One region of the Brevibacillus agri genome, then DNA from elsewhere that is predicted to be linked to it. Evidence: riboswitches for the same ligand, from Rfam matches in the RefSeq annotation. Region 1 holds a riboswitch; the other holds the start of a gene.
What was found. Region 1 has a riboswitch for FMN ahead of ribD (bifunctional diaminohydroxyphosphoribosylaminopyrimidine deaminase/5-amino-6-(5-phosphoribosylamino)uracil reductase RibD). Riboswitches for the same ligand answer to the same signal wherever they lie in the genome.
Positions count from the first base shown of each region.

Region 2: it holds a riboswitch for FMN, as region 1 does, so the genes downstream of both, BA6348_RS23680 (ECF transporter S component) here and ribD (bifunctional diaminohydroxyphosphoribosylaminopyrimidine deaminase/5-amino-6-(5-phosphoribosylamino)uracil reductase RibD) in region 1, are expected to answer to the same signal.

Region 1 covers NZ_CP026363.1:1,482,539-1,491,415, reverse strand. The annotation lists gene BA6348_RS07440 (spore germination protein) at 1-572, opposite strand, end outside; gene BA6348_RS27975 (transposase) at 631-1,014, opposite strand; gene BA6348_RS26545 (hypothetical protein) at 1,352-1,507, shown strand; gene BA6348_RS07430 (hypothetical protein) at 1,611-2,180, shown strand; partial or broken gene BA6348_RS07425 (IS256 family transposase) at 2,500-2,643, shown strand; partial or broken gene BA6348_RS27970 (IS256 family transposase) at 2,638-2,784, shown strand; gene ribH (6,7-dimethyl-8-ribityllumazine synthase) at 3,138-3,602, opposite strand; gene BA6348_RS07410 (bifunctional 3,4-dihydroxy-2-butanone-4-phosphate synthase/GTP cyclohydrolase II) at 3,617-4,816, opposite strand; gene BA6348_RS07405 (riboflavin synthase) at 4,835-5,506, opposite strand; gene ribD (bifunctional diaminohydroxyphosphoribosylaminopyrimidine deaminase/5-amino-6-(5-phosphoribosylamino)uracil reductase RibD) at 5,614-6,714, opposite strand; FMN riboswitch at 6,848-6,999, opposite strand; FMN riboswitch at 7,105-7,250, opposite strand; gene BA6348_RS07395 (HAD family hydrolase) at 7,337-7,987, opposite strand; gene BA6348_RS07390 (hypothetical protein) at 8,175-8,591, shown strand; gene BA6348_RS26540 (hypothetical protein) at 8,603-8,749, opposite strand; gene yunB (sporulation protein YunB) at 8,782-8,877, opposite strand, start outside.
Region 2 covers NZ_CP026363.1:4,831,762-4,840,638, reverse strand. The annotation lists gene BA6348_RS26915 (hypothetical protein) at 158-298, opposite strand; gene BA6348_RS23705 (glutamate-1-semialdehyde 2,1-aminomutase) at 413-1,705, opposite strand; gene BA6348_RS23700 (protein phosphatase 2C domain-containing protein) at 1,857-2,699, shown strand; gene BA6348_RS23695 (ABC transporter ATP-binding protein) at 2,791-3,801, shown strand; gene BA6348_RS23690 (ABC transporter permease) at 3,794-4,588, shown strand; gene BA6348_RS23685 (ABC transporter permease) at 4,592-5,389, shown strand; FMN riboswitch at 5,748-5,904, shown strand; gene BA6348_RS23680 (ECF transporter S component) at 6,160-6,768, shown strand; gene proS (proline--tRNA ligase) at 7,086-8,552, shown strand; gene BA6348_RS23670 (HAD family hydrolase) at 8,645-8,877, opposite strand, start outside.

The DNA of each region.
Region 1 (8,877 bases):
AGCACGGCTACCCTGTTCTTCGTCTCGGTGCCGATCGTGTAGGCGAGTATTTTCAGATTCGGCGTGGTCAGCCTGCGCCGCAGCATCGACAGATTGATTTCCAGCATCTCCACAAACGAATCCTGCGGCCCGAGCACAGTCGCCTCGCTCTCCGACTTCGTGATGGAGCGATGCTCGACCTGAAACGTATTGACGTGCAAAATCAGCTCCCTGTCCAGGAAAAACAGGATCGTATGGCCGCGCAGCAAATTGTTCATCAGCCTGCCCATGTCATCGGACTGGCACGGCTGCGCATAAGGCAACACCCGCAACGGGTCTTTTCCATCCGAGCGTTGCAACGGCAAAAAGACGGTTTCGTACACTTGCGTCAAATCTACCATCGTATCTAGAAAAAAAACGTGTACCTCTTCCTCATTGATCGTCAAGGACAGACTGCTGAGGTCATCCACGTTCGCCAATTGTTCTTTTACCATGTGCGGCGTGATGCGTTCGCCGCGACCAGACGGCTGCTCGTGCCTTCTGGCTTCTGCGACCTTGGTTACTTGCTCTCTCCACCAATCTGTCGGCCTCATGTTGAATCCCCTCGATCTGCAGGAAAATCCTTCTTACTTTGACCGATACGTGGTGATTTTATCCATTGGCGTGTGCTTTTGAAGGGAGTGGAGTAAGAGGCATTCGTGATCCGAAACGAAAAATAATTCTGAATCGGCTCGCGCCAATGGACAATTGTTTTTGCAATCGACTGAACCAGGCTTTCAATTCCTCTTGTTCCTCAGGTTTTCGTTTATCGGGAGATGTGTGGAGCAGACGTTGTTCATGTCTACCCCGGCGATGAGTTGCCCGCGAATGGGTACGTTTTCGCGTAGCTTCTAGTGATTTGGAGAAAAGTTGAATGACATTGAACTTGTCTGCTACTACAGTTGCATCCTTCCAAACGCTTCGAACTATCTCAGCCATTCTATGAGCCAAGTCGGTCACAACAACTTGTGGAGGCGTAGCAAAGGGCCAGTTCATGAGAGCGTTACGAACCTGTTTACGTGAACGACCTTCTGTGACCTGTCAGATATGTCCACTTTGTGCATCCATGAGGTTGACACCGTACTTGTGTCCTATTGGTAGAGCAAATTCGTCCAAGCAGACCATGGTAGGCGCAAGACGCTCCTGTGGTAAACTTGTTAGACAACGTTAGATTTCCTCTCTTTCAATGGTTTGTCTCGACAACAACCACGATGGAGGAACATCTACGTTTTTTCAATGTCTATCACGGATTTATGGTGATGAATCTTTAAATTGCAATTTTTACCTATATTTGTTATATTGCAAACAAATTACAAATATGGAGGTGTTGGAAGTGAAAAAGTTTTACTTAAGTGTTTTGGCTTTGAGCTTATCCCTATTAACTTTCGTTGCTCCTTCTACTGCTAAACAAACGCCGTCATGGGAAGAAGAAACTACTTTAACAAAAAAAGAAATCAATCGTATAGTTGACGATATAGGGTTAACATGAAGAAGAACTTGCGAATTTCCCAGATGATGTACTCAAAGAATTACTTGAAAACAACGCTAAAAAGTTGGCATCTAATAGTAAAACTGTAAGAGAAGAAGAATTTATGGATAAGAATACAATCACACCTCAAGTAGCTTTAGATGGTGGAATACTAGATTTAAACGCTACCGCATTTTCGGTAAATAGTGACATGACTGGTTATAAAAAGTTTTATTTATATGGAAGTTACGAATGGTCAAAAAGTCCTGAATGGGAACTTACAGACGGCTTGAGTATTGGTTTTCCAGTTACATCAAAATGCTTCCTCCCGATGTCATCACGTGGAAAAGTTCAGCAGCATGAATACAGATATTGTTATAGACCTGACAACAATACTTCTGCTAAATGGAGTTGTTCAACCTATACTACCCCTGATGATTGGGATCCTGGTGTTGGCGTAGGATCGAAAATTGATTTGGAAGCAATGCCAAGTAATAATGCTCACAAAGGGTATATATCACAATATGTATACGTCGAAAAAAATGAGTCTGGTACAGTAAACGTAAAATTTGAATATGGTCATCAAACTTGGACTTTGGGATCTGTTGCCTTTGCTGTCTATCCAGCAAGTTTTGCTATTGAACCGGCATCAGTTACTAAGGTTGAAGACTTCGGTATTGTGTTTCGATACTAATCTATATAACTAAAACTAGATCCTCCCCAAAGTAAGAGAGGATCTAGTTTTAGTTATGGTGAATTTATTACAATCAGAAACAATAATTGGCCAACTTTTTTGGGGAGTGATTACTTTTGAAAATTTTCTACTTATCATTCTACCTATCAATAATGGTTATCGTAGCGTTATCATTCATATGGAATCTTATTGAAGTAATGAAAGCATTAACTGAAAAAAACAATACAAGATTTAAAACCGCTAAAACAGTATCCATAATTAGTTTCTTACTTCTCCTTGTCCTCTATATCATTATTTTTGAATACATCGGGCGTTAACCATGACGATCAAAGCATTAGCGAAAGATTGCCGAGCCATCGAGGACGTTCATGAGATGCTCAAGAACCTCTTTTGTGACACCATCCAGCAGTTGTTTGAAGCGGAAATGGACGATCATTTAGGCTATGCCAAACATAATGCTGACGATGCCTTACGGAAAATTATCTAACTGGCAACCATGGAGGCATCAAATAAATGAACCATGCCACTTCGGTGCTGGAAAGAATGTATATCGCAACTGGCCATCCATTTTGGAAGCCGCTTGCAAGGGGAACTGTCCGCATAAAGAGGCTGTTAGGTCGGCCTGACATGGAGCCTCTGCGGGCATGATTCCTTGCGATTGGGCGATGCCAGTCAACCATGCATAGCATGGCTAACGAATCTATCATGCCCGCTCCTCCATGTAAAGCCGTTGACGTAACTATTCACCTGTTAAAAACCCATTTACACAAAAAAAATTACATTACTCTTCCTACCAGGCATTCCCTTTACTTTCCTTCATTGGTTTAGCACTTCATTCACAAAAAATATCAGCCAAATAACATGAATCAAGAATGGGATCTATGTGTGCTTTCGGGCAAACGAAAAAACGGGAGCCGCAGCCCCCGCTTCCTCACCTAGACAAGCGATTCGTATCGTTTAGGCGAACTGTTTGGACAGGTTCGCCATTTCAATCGCTGCCGTTGCCGCTTCCCAGCCTTTGTTGCCCGCTTTTGTGCCGGCGCGCTCAATCGCTTGCTCGATGTTGTCCGTCGTCAGCACGCCAAAAATGACCGGAATCCCGGTGGAAAGCGACAGCGAGGCGACGCCTTTGGCTGCTTCGTTGCAGACGTAGTCGAAGTGCGGAGTCGCTCCGCGGATGACCGCGCCCAATGTCACAACCGCGTCATAGCGCCCCGACTCGGCCATTTTTTTCGCGATCAACGGAATTTCAAAAGCGCCCGGCACCCAGGCCACGTCTACGTTGTCTTCCTCTACGCCGTGGCGCTTCAACGCATCGAGCGCACCGCCTACCAGCTTGCTGACGATCAGCTCGTTAAATCTTCCTGCTACAATCCCTACGCGCAAGCCCGTTCCTACCAAATGTCCCTCAAATGTTCTCATCTTCTCCACTCTCCTTAGCCTTTGAAATGAAGCAGGTGTCCCAGCTTCTCCTGTTTGGTCGACAAATACCGTTTGTTGTGCGGATGTGCCTGCATTTGCAGCGGCACCCGTTCCTCCACCTTCAGCCCGTAGCCGTCCAGCCCCCGGATTTTGCGCGGGTTATTGGTCAAAAGCCGCATTTTTTGCACGCCCAGGTCGCGGAGAATTTGCGCCCCGATGCCGTAATCGCGCAGATCGGCGGGGAATCCGAGCTTTTCGTTCGCCTCCACCGTATCCAGCCCTTCCTCCTGCAGCTTGTAGGCGCGCAGCTTGTTAATAAGCCCGATGCCGCGGCCTTCCTGGCGCATGTACAAAAGGATGCCGGAGCCCGCCGCCTCGATCTGCTCCAGCGCAGCATGCAGTTGCGGGCCGCAATCGCAGCGGTGGGACCCGAAAATATCTCCTGTGAGGCACTCGGAATGCACCCGGACGAGAACGGGCTTGGCCGAATCAATCTCGCCCTTGATGAGCGCCACGTGCTCTTTGCCGTCCAGCTCGTTCGTATAGGCGGCGATCCGAAAATCGCCATAGCTCGTCGGCAGGCTCACTTCGATTTCTTTTCGCACGTGCGATTCGGTGCGCATCCGGTAGGCGATCAGATCGGCAATCGTAATCAGCTTCAAGTCGAAGCGGCGAGCGATCTCCACGAGCTGCGGCAACCGCGCCATCGAGCCATCCTCGTTCATGATTTCGCAAATGACACCTGCGGGCACGCTCCCCGCCAGCCGGGCGAGGTCCACCGCCGCTTCGGTATGGCCCGCCCGCCGCAAAACGCCCCCGGCTCTCGCAATCAGCGGAAAAATATGCCCCGGCCTGCGAAAGTCCTCTGCCGTCTTCCGCTCGTCCAGCATCGCCAGCACGGTCTGCGAACGCTCCTGCGCCGAGATGCCTGTATGCGTGCTCACCTCGTCAATCGACACGGTAAACGCCGTCCCTTGCTTGTCCGTGTTGTGCCTGACCATTGGGGTGAGCGCAAGCCGCGCGGCCTGTTCCTCCGTCACCGGGACGCAGACAAGACCGCGCCCGTGCGTCGCCATAAAGTTAATCATCTCCGGCGCAGCCGCTTCCGCCAGGCAGACGAAGTCCCCTTCATTTTCCCGATCCTCGTCATCCACGACGATGATGGCTTTTCCTTGGCGCAAATCTTCCAGCGCCTCTTCTATGCGATGAAACATGGGCTTGTCCCTCCTCGTTCAAACGAATCCGTTTTCCTGCAAAAAAGCCATGCTGATTTTCGCGCCTTTTGCTTCGGTCTGATTGCCGCCTGCTGGCTTGCCGCGATAGCCCAAAAGCCGCTCGACGTACTTGCCGATAATATCTGTCTCCAGGTTCACCTGATCGCCCGCGCGCCGATCGTGCAGGCTGGTCGCTGCCAGCGTATGCGGGATGATCGACACCGAAAAATGCGCATCGGCAACGTCCACGACCGTAAGACTGATGCCATCGACGCAGATCGAGCCTTGCCTGATGACGTATCGTAACAGCTCCGGCGCGGCTTCAATGCGAAACAGCACAGCGTTGGCGTGCGGCTCTCGGGACAAAATCGTGCCCGTTCCGTCGATATGCCCGGAGACGATATGCCCGCCAAAGCGGTCGCCCAGCCGCATCGCCCGCTCCAGATTGACCCGCTGGCCTGTGCGCAGGTGACGGAGGGTTGTCTTTTTCATCGTCTCCGGCATGACATCTACGCTAAAATGCCGAGCCGAAAAAGACGTGACCGTCAGGCAAATCCCGTTGACGGCGATACTGTCGCCGAGCTTGACGCCTTCCAGCACCCGCTGCGCCCGAATGACCAGCCGACTCGCCTGCCCGTTGCCTGTGCTGGATTCCAACGTTCCGACTTCCTCCACCAGTCCGGTAAACATCGGCCTTTTCCTCCTCTTTGTGCTTTCTGAACAAAAATTTGCTCCCGTCGTCTGGCGACTGCTGCTCTCTGGCGCGAATGCGCAGAAAACGGAAAACCTGCTTCCAGCTACTTTTCCCATAGCGGATAACCGCTTATGCGCACGTCCTGCTCATCCAGCAGCTCGACAGTTGCATCCGCAAGCCGGACAGTCTGATCCATCGTGGCGAAGCCCGGTCCGCCAAATGGCGTGGGCGCGCCGCTTCCGCCGATCAGCTTCAACGACACGTAGCTGACGATCTTCTGGATCGCGCGCGCCTGTAAAAACGCCCCGTTCACTGCCTGCCCGCCTTCAACCAGCAGCGAAGTAATCCCGCACTCGCCCAGCGTATCCAGTACGTTTTCCACCGAAATTTGTCCGCTTGCCACAAACAGCCTGACGCCTTTTGCCGCCAATGCCGCACGCTTTTCTGGCGGAGCCGCCTCTGTCGTGAAAATCCAGGTCGGCGCATCCGCATTTTCGATCACGCGCGCTGCAAGTGGCGTGCGAAGCTCGCTGTCCAGGACGATCCGCACAGGCTGCCGTCCATACAACTGCTCCCCTTGTCTGGCCGTCAAAAGCGGATCGTCCGCCAAAACGGTTCCTACCCCGACCAAAATCGCATCGTGCTGTCTCCGCAGTTCGTGCACCTCCGCGCGCGCCCGTTCGCCCGTGATCCAGCGGCTGTGTCCTGTGACCGAAGCGATTTTGCCGTCCAGCGTGCTCGCCGTTTTCACCGTCACAAACGGGCGCTTCGTCGTGATGTAGTGGAAAAACACCTCGTTGAGCCTTTTCGCTTCCGCTTCGCCTACCCCGACGAGCACTTCCACTCCTGCGGCGCGCAGCTTCTCCACGCCTTTTCCAGCCACGAGCGGATTCGGGTCCAGCGTCGCAATCACAGCCCGGCGAATCCCCGCCGCCACTACCGCATCGGCGCAAGGGGGCGTTTTTCCGAAGTGGCTGCACGGCTCCAGCGTCACGTACAAAGTAGCGCCAGCCGCCTTTTCCCCTGCCATGCGCAGCGCATGCACCTCCGCATGCGGCTCCCCGGCACGCAAATGCGCGCCCATGCCTGCAACTGCTCCGTTGCTCACCAGGACTGCACCGACCAGTGGATTGGGGCTGGTCTGGCCGTGGGCCGAGCGCGCCAGCTCCAGCGCCAATGCCATGAACCGCTTGTCCTGCTCCATGTAAAACCTCCTTTTTCCTGCCTGGATTCCAGCCAAAACAAAAAGCCCTCGAAACCTCAAGCGTTTCAGGGCATAGGGAAAGAAGCCTTCTCGCATTCGTTTTTTGCAAAAATAACGATGCCAAAAAGCGCAGTCAGCTCTTCTTCCATCCGGACTTTACCGTCGGCTCTGGAGTTGCACCAGATCAGTCGCAAACCGTCACGGTCCACGAGTCGCGGGCTCAGACGATGGTTCGCCATCGCCATTACCGCCGGTCAGGAATTTCACCTTGCCCTGAAGATTTTCGCTATGAAGTTGCGGAATAAAAAACGCCCGTGAGAACATGCTCAGGGCGTAGGGAAAGAAACCTCGCAAATGCCTGTTTTTGAAAAAACAGCTCTGAGGTTATGCCAATACCTTCTCCCATCCGGACTTTACCGTCGGCCTTGGATTTGCACCAAGTCAGTCGCTATCCAACTGCGATAGCGAGTCGCGGGCTCAGACGTGCGTTCGTCATTACCGCCGGTCGGGAATTTCACCCTACCCTGAAGGCTGGTATTCAGTTAGGCAAAGTATAGCACATTTTTCACGTTCGCTGTCATTTTTTTAGGCAGAAGTGTTTTTCTCCTGCCTGCAAGCTTTGTTACAACATAGTCAGCAGCTCGCGCAAATCCGCAATGTACGCTTGCGGTGCCACGTCATGGCGCTCCATGTCTTGCGCATGTCCCTGGTAGGCGATAAACGCCACCTCCCCGTCCTGCGCGGCTTTTCCGTCAATCCAGGAATCCCCGACCATCGTCCAGGCCGAAGCAGGCATATCGGGATACTGCCTGCGAATGTAATGAATCCCGGACGGGTGCGGCTTCAAGGTCGTCATCTGCTCGCGCGCCACAATCTTCTCGAAGCAGCCCGCAATACCGGTTTGGTGCAGCGCTTCCTCTGCGGCAGCGTAGGCGTTGTTGGTCAAAATGAACAAATGATGCCGCTCCATGAGCTGCGCGAGCACTTCCTGGGCATGGTTCTCGAGAACAGCCTCGTGCATCCCCGCCTTTTCGATTGCCGTGACGGCTCCCCACATCTCCTGTTCGAGCTGGCTGGTCAGCCTGCCCGACTTTCGGCCAAGCTCGATCAGTTGCGAGGCGGTATGGCTGTGCCAGTCGAAGGTCGGCTCTATCAGACCATGCTCCGTCCACAACTGAAAAATTGCCTGCTTCATTTCCGCAAAATTGATCTTCGAGTGCAGCAGCGTATTGTCCATGTCAAAAATGATGCCTGTTGCAAAGCGTCTGTTCATTTCCTTTCCAGCCCCCTCGTCTTCGGTCCGTTCCCGTCTCTTGCGCTCGCAAGCCGCTTTTTTCAGTATAGCAAACAAGCTGCTCCCCCGATTGCCGAATGCTGGAAACAGGACTTTTTCCATATGGAGAACCAAAAATGACATAGAATATTTTCTACGTATGATGAAGAGGAGATGATGATACGTGATGAAAAAGAAAGCGTGGGCGCACGTCGCTCTGTCGCTCTTCGCAGCAGTGGCGATCAGTGCGTGCAGCCAGCCAGCTTCAGTGGATCAACCGGCACAGCAAGCGGAACAGCAAACACCGCAACAGTCAGCGCAGCAACCAGCACAGCAGACTGCGCAACAGCCGACCCAGCAAACTTCCGGCGACACTGCTGCCCAGCCTGCCTCTGAACAGAAGCGGCCGGAATATCTCCCAGCCGATTTCCCGCTCCCGGAGGTCGCCGAAATTAGCACCTCGCATTCCGAAATCAAAGACGGCAAAAAGTTTGTCCTGCTCATTTTCAGCACAAAGGAAAGCATGCCAGCCGTAACCAAGCTGTACAAAGACTACTTCAAGACGCAAAACCTCTCTGACTCCGGGCAAACCATCGACGACTAAAACATCATTATTCAGGGAGGCAACATCGAGAAAAAACAGTCCTGGTCGATGATCGGCGGCCCGCTCAGCGGCCAGGAAGGCGTCATCGAGCTGACTGTCACCTGGGCGGAGCAGTAAGCAAGGGCAGCCATCTCCATGAAAAAAGCGACAGCTCGCACGCTGCCGCTTTTTTTCGTTTCCGCCGCGCCTTCTACGGGCTGTCGTCCATACCTTCCATGGGCGCACGCGGCACATCCGGCTTGCCTTCCGGATTGTTGTACAAATACTGCGGCACGTCGCCGATGAT
Region 2 (8,877 bases), 2.0 Mb from region 1:
ATACGAATAAGTGTCATGGCAGTTTCACTATTTTTATTGTACAATCTCTGACCAATCTTGACAATATCATCGTCGACTTATATGTGCTGGACCAAACGGGCAAAAGCATAAAAAAAGCAGACACATCCTCAGGCGGGAATGTGTCTGCCTGGCACGCCTAGCGATCGTGGTTTTGCGTTTTGTGATGCTCGGTCTTGCGCGGATTTTGGAAGCCGACGATTTCGAGCATCTTGCTGCTCGCTTTGGAATCCAGCGTCTTTTCCGGAGCTTGCGGGTACGTCTTTTCGCCTTTTGACACCTAGATCGCCTCCTCGCGATGATACTCTCGTGCAGTCGTTAGTATCTCCAAAAAGCAGGGGAGCGGGCTTGGCAATGCTTGTCTTGCCGTCAGGCGCACACATTTTTCGCCAAGCTACGCGTTCAACTGGGCGAAGGCGCGGTCGACAGCCGCAATCGTTTCCCGGATGTCGTCCTCCGTGTGAGCGGTGGTGATGAACCACGCCTCGTATTTGGAAGGCGCGAGGCAGATGCCTTCGTCCAAAAGGAGGCGGAAGAAGCGGGCGAACAGCTCGCCATCGGCTTTTTGCGCGGCATCGTAGTCGCGGACTGGCTCGTCCGTAAAGTAAACCGCCATAGCTCCTTTGACGCGGTTGAGCTGAATGGTGACGCCGTGCTTGCTCGCCGCGTCGCGAATGCCTTTTTCCAAAAGCGCACCGAGTCGCTCGAACTCATCGTACACGCCAGGCTGCTTCAGCACTTCCAGGCAAGCGATTCCGGCGCGGATGGAAGCGGGATTGCCCGCCATTGTCCCTGCCTGGTAGGCTGGACCGAGCGGCGCGACCTGCTCCATAATATCGCGGCGTCCGCCATACGCGCCAATCGGCAAGCCGCCGCCGATGATTTTTCCGAGCGCGGTCAGGTCAGGTGTTACACCCAGCAAGTTTTGCGCCCCGCCGTAGCAGAAGCGGAATGCGGTAATAACCTCGTCGTACACAACGAGCGCACCTGCTTCGTGCGCGATGCGGTTTACTTCTTCCAAAAAGCCTGGCTCCGGCGTGACGATACCGAAGTTGCCGACGATCGGCTCGACCAGCACGCACGCTGTTTCGCTACCCCACTTGCTCATCGCTTCGGCAAACGCGCCGATGTCGTTGAACGGAACGGTAATCACTTCGTTGGCGATGCTTTGCGGAATGCCGGCGCTGTCCGGGATGCCCAGCGTGGAAGGTCCAGAGCCTGCCGCGACGAGCACGAGATCGGAGTGCCCGTGGTAGCAGCCCGCGAATTTGATGATTTTCACGCGTCCGGTGTAGGCACGAGCCACGCGAATGCACGTCATGACGGATTCCGTACCGGAGTTGTTGAAGCGGATGCGCTCCATCGACGGGATCGCTTCGCGGATCATGTTGGCAAAAGTTACTTCCCACGGAGTCGGCGTCCCGTACAGCGTGCCGTTCGCCGCCGCTTCGCAGATCGCTTTGGTTACATGCGGATGGGCGTGGCCTGTAATGATCGGGCCATACGCCGCCAAATAGTCAATATATCGGTTGCCGTCCACGTCCCAGAAATACGCGCCCTGGGCACGCTCCATCGTCACGGGCGCTCCCCCGCCTACGGCCTTGAAAGAACGGGAAGGGCTGTTTACCCCACCGAGAATGACATCCATGGCTTGTTCGTGCAGCAGCGCGGATCGTTCACGTTTCATGCGTTTTTCCCTCTTTTCTTTTCGAAAAAGTCCTTCATTATCTTAACACAGCCAAAGACACCTGAATATGGATGGGGAGCTATAGCTGGAAAAAAGGAAAAATGATACAATTTTCAAGCAAATCACTACACATAAAAGGCGGTAGTTCACCATGAAACTTGAGTGCATCTCCATTAAAGGAAGCGGCAATACCAATGAGGACGCCTATGTGATTTCCCAGACCGGGCAGGTGTACGCGGTGATTGACGGCGTGTCGTCGCTGGTTCCGTACGAAAACCGGGCCGGGCAAACCGGAGGAGCGATTGCGGCAGAGTTGGTGAAAAGGCAGCTTGAGGCGATGCCCCACGATGCGGTTTTGCCCGATTACCTGGCGCGCGTAAACGAGCAATTGCGCGAGCAGATGCGCGAAGGCGGCGTCGATCTGGCGAAAAAAGAAGCGCTGTGGGGAGCGGCGTGCGCGGTCGTCCGCTTGAAAGACAACTGCCTCGAATACGCCCAGAGCGGAGACTGTATGATTTTTGCCGTCTACGAGGACGATGCGGTGCGGCCGCTGACCTACCCGCAAGTCCGCTTGCTGGAGCAACAGGCACTGGCAAGCTGGGAAGCAGGGATTCGCGAGGGGCTGTCCACCCGCGTCGAGTTGCGCGAGCGATGTATGGAGATCCTGATTCATAACCGCTACCAGGCGAATGAACCAGGAGGCTACGGTGTTTTGAACGGCGATCCCGCCTGCGCGGATTTTGTGGAGTATGGACGGGTTAACCGGGCGGGGGTAAAAGCGCTGGTGCTGGCAACCGATGGACTTTTCATGCCGGCTGCTTTTGGCGGTGACGAGCCAGGCTGGGAGGAAACGGCGCTGCCGATCTTCCGCAAAGGACTGCAGCGCTATGCAGATGAACTGATTGCGCTGGAAAACAGCGACCCGGAATGCATTCGCTACCCCCGCTTCAAAAAGTCGGACGACAAGACAGGGATTGTCCTGTTTTTGCGCTGATAGTTTGCTACAGTTTGCCTTTTGCACATTTTCACATGCTCGTATACACTAACAGTTGTTATTTGAAGCAAGCCAAAAAGGACGGTTTTCCATGATCCAAGTGAAGCATTTGCAAAAGGAGTTCCGCATCCACCAGGCCAGATCCGGCCTCGGGGGTGCTTTTCGTGACTTGTTCAGCCGCGAGTACAAGACAGTCAAAGCGGTGAATGACCTTTCTTTCACCGTGGAAGAGGGCGAGATGTTCGCCCTGATCGGGGAAAACGGCGCCGGGAAATCGACGACCATCAAGATGCTGACGGGCATTTTGACCCCGAGCGACGGCGAGATCGTCATCAACGGCTACGTCCCGTTCAAACAGCGCGAGGAATACGTGCGCTCCATCGGCGTCGTCTTCGGGCAGCGCTCACAGCTTTGGTGGGATTTGTCCCCGTTGGAGTCGTTTCGCCTGCTAAAAAGCGTCTACAAGGTCGACGAGACAGAGGGCGAAAAGTGGCTCGCGCGCTTGATCGAGGAGCTGGAAATCAGCCCGTTCGTCAGCCAGCCGGTGCGCAAGCTGAGCCTCGGCCAGCGGATGCGCTGCGAGGTAGCGGCTTCCTTGATCCACAAGCCGCGGCTGTTGTTCCTCGACGAGCCGACAGTCGGGCTGGACGTGCTGGTGAAGCAAAAAATCCGCGAGTTTTTGCGCAATCTGAACGAGACGGAAAACATGACCATCCTGCTGACCACGCACGACGTTTCCGACATCGAGGCGCTCTGTAAACGGGTGCTGGTCATGGACAAAGGCAAGCTGATCTTCGACGGCCTGCTCAGCGACCTGAAGGAAAAGTGGGGCAATGGCACAGAGATTTCCTTCCAGATGAAAAAGCGCACCTCCGCAGCCGAACTGCGCCAGACACTCGGCGAAATGCCGTGCGAAGTCACGCAGGAAAACGACTTCACCCTGAGCGTCAAGGTGCCGCAAAGCCAGGAAATGCTGCCGTTCGTCCTGTCCACGGTTATGTCGTCGTTCGAGGTCAGCGACGTGAAAATTATGGAGACGAGCACAGAGGACATCGTCCGCAACATTTACCAGGTAGATACAGAGGTGCGGGACCATGCATAGGCTCTACATGGAACTGATCCGCATGCGGTTTTTGACCATGCTCGCCTACCGGGTGAACTACTACAGCGGCATCATCATTTACGCGATCAACATCGGGGCCTACTACTTTTTGTGGGGCGCCATCTACGGCGACCAGCAGCAGCTTGGCGGGCTATCGGTCGAGCAGATGACCTCCTACGTGGCGATCGCCTGGATGTCGCGCGCTTTTTACTTTAACAACATTGACACGGAGATCGCCCAGGACGTTCGCGAGGGCAAGGTCGCCATCGAAATGATCCGTCCCTACAACTACTTGTCGGTGAAAACGGCGCAGGCGTTCGGGGAAGGGATTTTCCGCTTTCTGTTTTTCGCCGGGCCGGGGATTTTTCTCATCAGCCTGATTATTCCCTTTCACTTCCCGGCGACCGCGACCGGCTGGGGGCTGTACCTGCTCAGTCTGATGTTCGCTTTTCTCATTAATACGCAGATTAACCTGCTGACGGGTCTGTTCACGTTTTTCCTGTTCCGCAACGACGGGATGATGCGGGCGAAGCGGGTCGTCGTCGATCTGATGTCCGGCCTCGTGCTGCCGATCAGCTTTTTTCCGGGCTGGGCGCAGACCGTCATGGGCTTTCTGCCGTTTCAGGCCGTCAACTACTATCCGAGTCTGATTTTCACCGGAGCGATTACCCCTGGACGGGCCTGGGAATTGATCGGCTTTCAGGCGATCTGGATGGTTGTCATTCTGGTCCCCATCCTGGTTTTGTGGCGTATGGCCCGAAATCGGCTGGTCGTGCAAGGAGGGTAGACGATGCAAAACGTGAAACATATTATCGGCATTTTTGCCGACTACCTGGGCCAGTATTTCAAAACGAGGCTTGCCTATCGGGCTGACTTTCTCGGGGAGCTTGTGTCCAACCTCGTTTCCGAGTTGATTAACCTCGTGTTCATCATCGTCGTGTTCACGCACGTCCCGATGATGAAAGACTGGACGCGGGACGAAATCATTTTCATTTACGGGTTCTTTTTGGTGCCGTATGCGCTGTTCTCGATGTTTTTCGGCTTTTGGGACTTCAACGAGCGCTACATTATCCGGGGCGAAATGGATCGCATCCTGACCAGGCCGATTCACAATCTGGCGCAGGTTTGTCTGGAATCCATCGCGCCGGACCGCATTTTCGGCATCATCACGGGCCTGATTATTATGGGCTATGCGGCGATCCAGCTCGACCTGTCGTTTTACTGGTACGACCCGCTGATCTTCATCGGGCTGGTCGTGAGCGGCGCTCTCATCTACGGCGGCGTGTACACAGCGATTGCGGCGGTCAGCTTTTTCTCTGATTCGCGGACGGGAATCGCCCCGATGATCTACAACATTCAGCAGTACGGCCGCTATCCGGTGGATGTGTACAACAAAGCGATCCGCTTCGTGCTGACCTATGTACTGCCGTTTGCCTTCGTCGGCGTCTACCCGGCTGCCTACTTTTTGCGCAAAGAAGTCTGGTACACCTACGCGGCGTTTACTCCGCTCGTGGCTGTCGTTTTCTTTGGCCTCGGCCTGTTTGTGTGGAACTGGGGGGTCAGCAAATATCGGGGAGCGGGTTCGTAGCAGTCGCGGCCTGATTCGATGCTGGAGGAGCCGAATGTATATTTTTATTTGCGGCTCGTTATGATAACATTAGAGGTAACAAGCGAAAAAAAGACCGTCCGGCGGCAACCGGAGCGGTCTGTACAATGGAAGCTTCCCTCAAGGGGTTCGGCTCAAAATTTCTGGAAGAATAGACCGCTGGAATTGGGACTCAAGGGCGGTCTATTTCTTTTTGGTCAAGGTAACTACCAACCCGATCAAAGCGACCAGGAGCATATCCTATTAAATTCATCGGAAAACAATAAAAAATTGTCGATTTAGCCGTTTCCTCTATTGTCAAATCAAAAAAGCGCAGTATAATATGCAATAGACAACTACACAAATCCTTCGGGGCAGGGTGCAATTCCCGACCGGCGGTGATCGTGTCACGAGCACGTTAAGCCCGCGAGCCTCCCCAGCTTGTCAGCAAGCGACGGAGTGCAGGATCTGGTGAGATTCCAGAGCCGACAGTACAGTCTGGATGGGAGAAGGATGACGACAGTACGTTTTCTGCACGTGCTTGTTTGCCTGTGCAAACGGGAAAAGCTGCAAAAGGGGCATGCAAAATCAGCACCTTTTGTTTCGCGAACCTGTTTCCTGCACATGCTTTGTCATACGCCTGTAATCTGCCCTGAGAATCTTTCTCAGGGTATTTTTGCGTTTCCGCAGGCAAAGCGTATGAGTAGCAACACGTGTGGCACGACCACTGTTGCCATTCCTCAAAGAAGGAGAACAAAGAGGAGATGGTACACATGAAAGAAACAGCCTTGCATTCTTCGCGCAGAGCAACCCAGCGGATCGTGACGATTCCGATGCTGGCCGCCGTTGCCTTTATCCTGCAATTTTTGGAGGTTCCCGTTCCGCTGATGCCGAGCTTTCTGAAGCTTGATTTCAGCACGCTGCCAGCGTTGATCGGCGGGCTTATGTACGGTCCGGTGGCCGGAATCATCATCGAAGTTTTGAAAAATACATTGCACTTTCTGTTTAAAAATGCAGACGGACTCTTGATCGGCGAGATTGCCAATGTGATTGCCGGCGCCAGCTTCATTTTGCCGGCTATCCTGCTGCAACGCAGCGGCCAGGGCAAAAAAGGTTTTCTGACAGGGCTTGCGCTCGGGACATTGCTGATGACGGTCGTCATGGCTGTCGCCAACGCATACGTCCTGCTCCCGGCTTACGCTGTGCTCTACCATATGCCGATGGCAGAACTGCTCGCGATGTTCAATGCGACGAGCGTCTGGTCCCTCGTCTTGGTCGGCATTGTGCCGTTCAACATTTTCAAAGGCGTCGTGCTCGCCTTGGTCGCCTATCCTGTTTACGCCAAGCTGGGCGCTCGCCTGGCCCTGCGTACCACAAATTGACATCGGCCTTTCGACTTGCTAAGATATGTTCTTAAACGAACCGTTTTTGTGAAAAGGCTATGAAAGGACCCGCAGCTATTTCCCTTGTTCCAGAGAGTCGGCCCTAGTCTGGAAGGCTGATACGAGGCATACCTGCACCCCATCCTGAAGCCGCCAGCGACGAGCTGGTCCGGTCGCCCCGCCGTTATCGGGTTGGAAAAGAGGACTGTGGCACAAGCCATGGTCAATCAGGGTGGTACCGCGGAAGTCAATCCTCCGTCCCTTTTGGGATGGGGGATTTTTTGCATTTCATGCGAAGAAAAAAGGAGCGTAGAAGGATGAAAGAGGACAAAGCGTTTGTAAAAGAAATTACACCGCAGTCGGAAGATTTTTCGCGCTGGTACATTGATGCGATCAAAAAGGCGGACTTGATGGACTACACCCCGGTGCGCGGCTGCATCGTCTTCAAGCCCGACGGCTTCGAGCTGTGGGAACGGATTCAGGAGGCGATGGACAAACGGTTCAAGGAAACCGGACATCGCAATGCCTACTTCCCGATGCTGATTCCCGAGTCGTTTTTCCAAAAAGAAAAAGAGCACATCGAGGGCTTCAACCCAGAACTGCCATGGGTGACCGAAGCGGGCGGCGAACAGTTGGAGGAAAAGCTCGCCCTGCGCCCGACCTCGGAGACGATCATCGGCCACATGTACAGCCAGTGGATTCAGAGCTACCGCGACTTGCCGATCCTGATTAACCAGTGGGCCAACGTGTTCCGCTGGGAAAAGCGCACGATGCCGTTTTTGCGCACATCGGAATTTCTCTGGCAGGAAGGCCACACCGCCCATGCGACAGAAGAAGAGGCGCGCCAGGAAACGATGCAGATGCTCGAAATTTATCGCGAAGTAGTCGAGCAGGAGCTGGCGATTCCGGTATGGAAAGGGCAAAAGACGCCGAGCGAGCGCTTCGCGGGTGCGGTTGACACGTACTCGATCGAAGCGATGATGAAGGACGGAAAAGCCGTGCAGGCGGGCACCTCGCACTATTTGGGCGACAAGTTTGCGCGCGGCTTCGAGATCAAGTTTTTGGACCGCGACAATCAGTTCAAGTACGTGCATACGACCTCGTGGGGCAGCTCGACGCGGCTCATCGGCTCGATGATCATGGTGCACGGCGACGACCGCGGCCTGGCGCTGCCGCCACGGATGGCGCCTACGCAAGTCATCATGATTCCGGTAGGTCCGATGAAGCTGCGGGAAAAAGTGATGGAGGCGTTCGATCCGCTTTTCGACGAGATCAAAGCGGCAGGGGTTCGCGTGCGTGCCGACTTGCGTGAAGAGACGCCGGGCTGGAAGTTCAACGAATGGGAAATGCGCGGGGTGCCGCTGCGCCTGGAGCTTGGGCCGCGCGATGTGGAAAACGGTCAGGCGATCCTGGCCCGCCGCGATACGGGCGAAAAAGTGACCGTGCCGCTGGCGGGAATTGCCCAGACGATTGCGAAGCTGCTCGAAGACATCCAGCAAAACATGTTCCAAAAAGCGCTGGCCTTCCGGGAAGCTAATTCTCATCTCGACGTCGACACGATGGAGCAGTTGGCTGCGCACATCGCCAACTGCGAAAGCGAGAACCGCCCAAGCGGCTGGGTGCTGGCCGGCTGGTGCGGAGACGACGCTTGCGAAGCCAAGGTCAAGGAAGAAACCAAATTTACCTCCCGCAACATTCCGTTCGATCCGCCTGCCCAAAAAGCAGCCTGCATTTGCTGCGGCAAAGAGGCGAAGCATACGGTCTGGTTCGGGCGGGCGTACTAGGCGGTTCTGGTAACGCATACGCTTGAACCGAAAACAAGGGAGTGCCCCTCGCGTGAAAAAGAGGGCACTCCCTTTTTGCCTGTGCGAAAAACTTAGCGGCCGAGCACCCAGTCGGCAAAAACCTGTGCGTCGGAAAAGCGGTAGTCCGGCTCCGGATCGAAGCTTCCGGCCTTTTGCGTGACGGGCAGCCAATCGACCCCGACCGTCGTAAGCCCTGCCGCACGCCCGGCCACGATGTCGGCATCGCTGTCGCCTACAAAAATCGTCTCCCCGGCCGTTGAGCCAAGCTCTTTCAGCGCAGTAAAAATGCCTTCCGGGTGCGGCT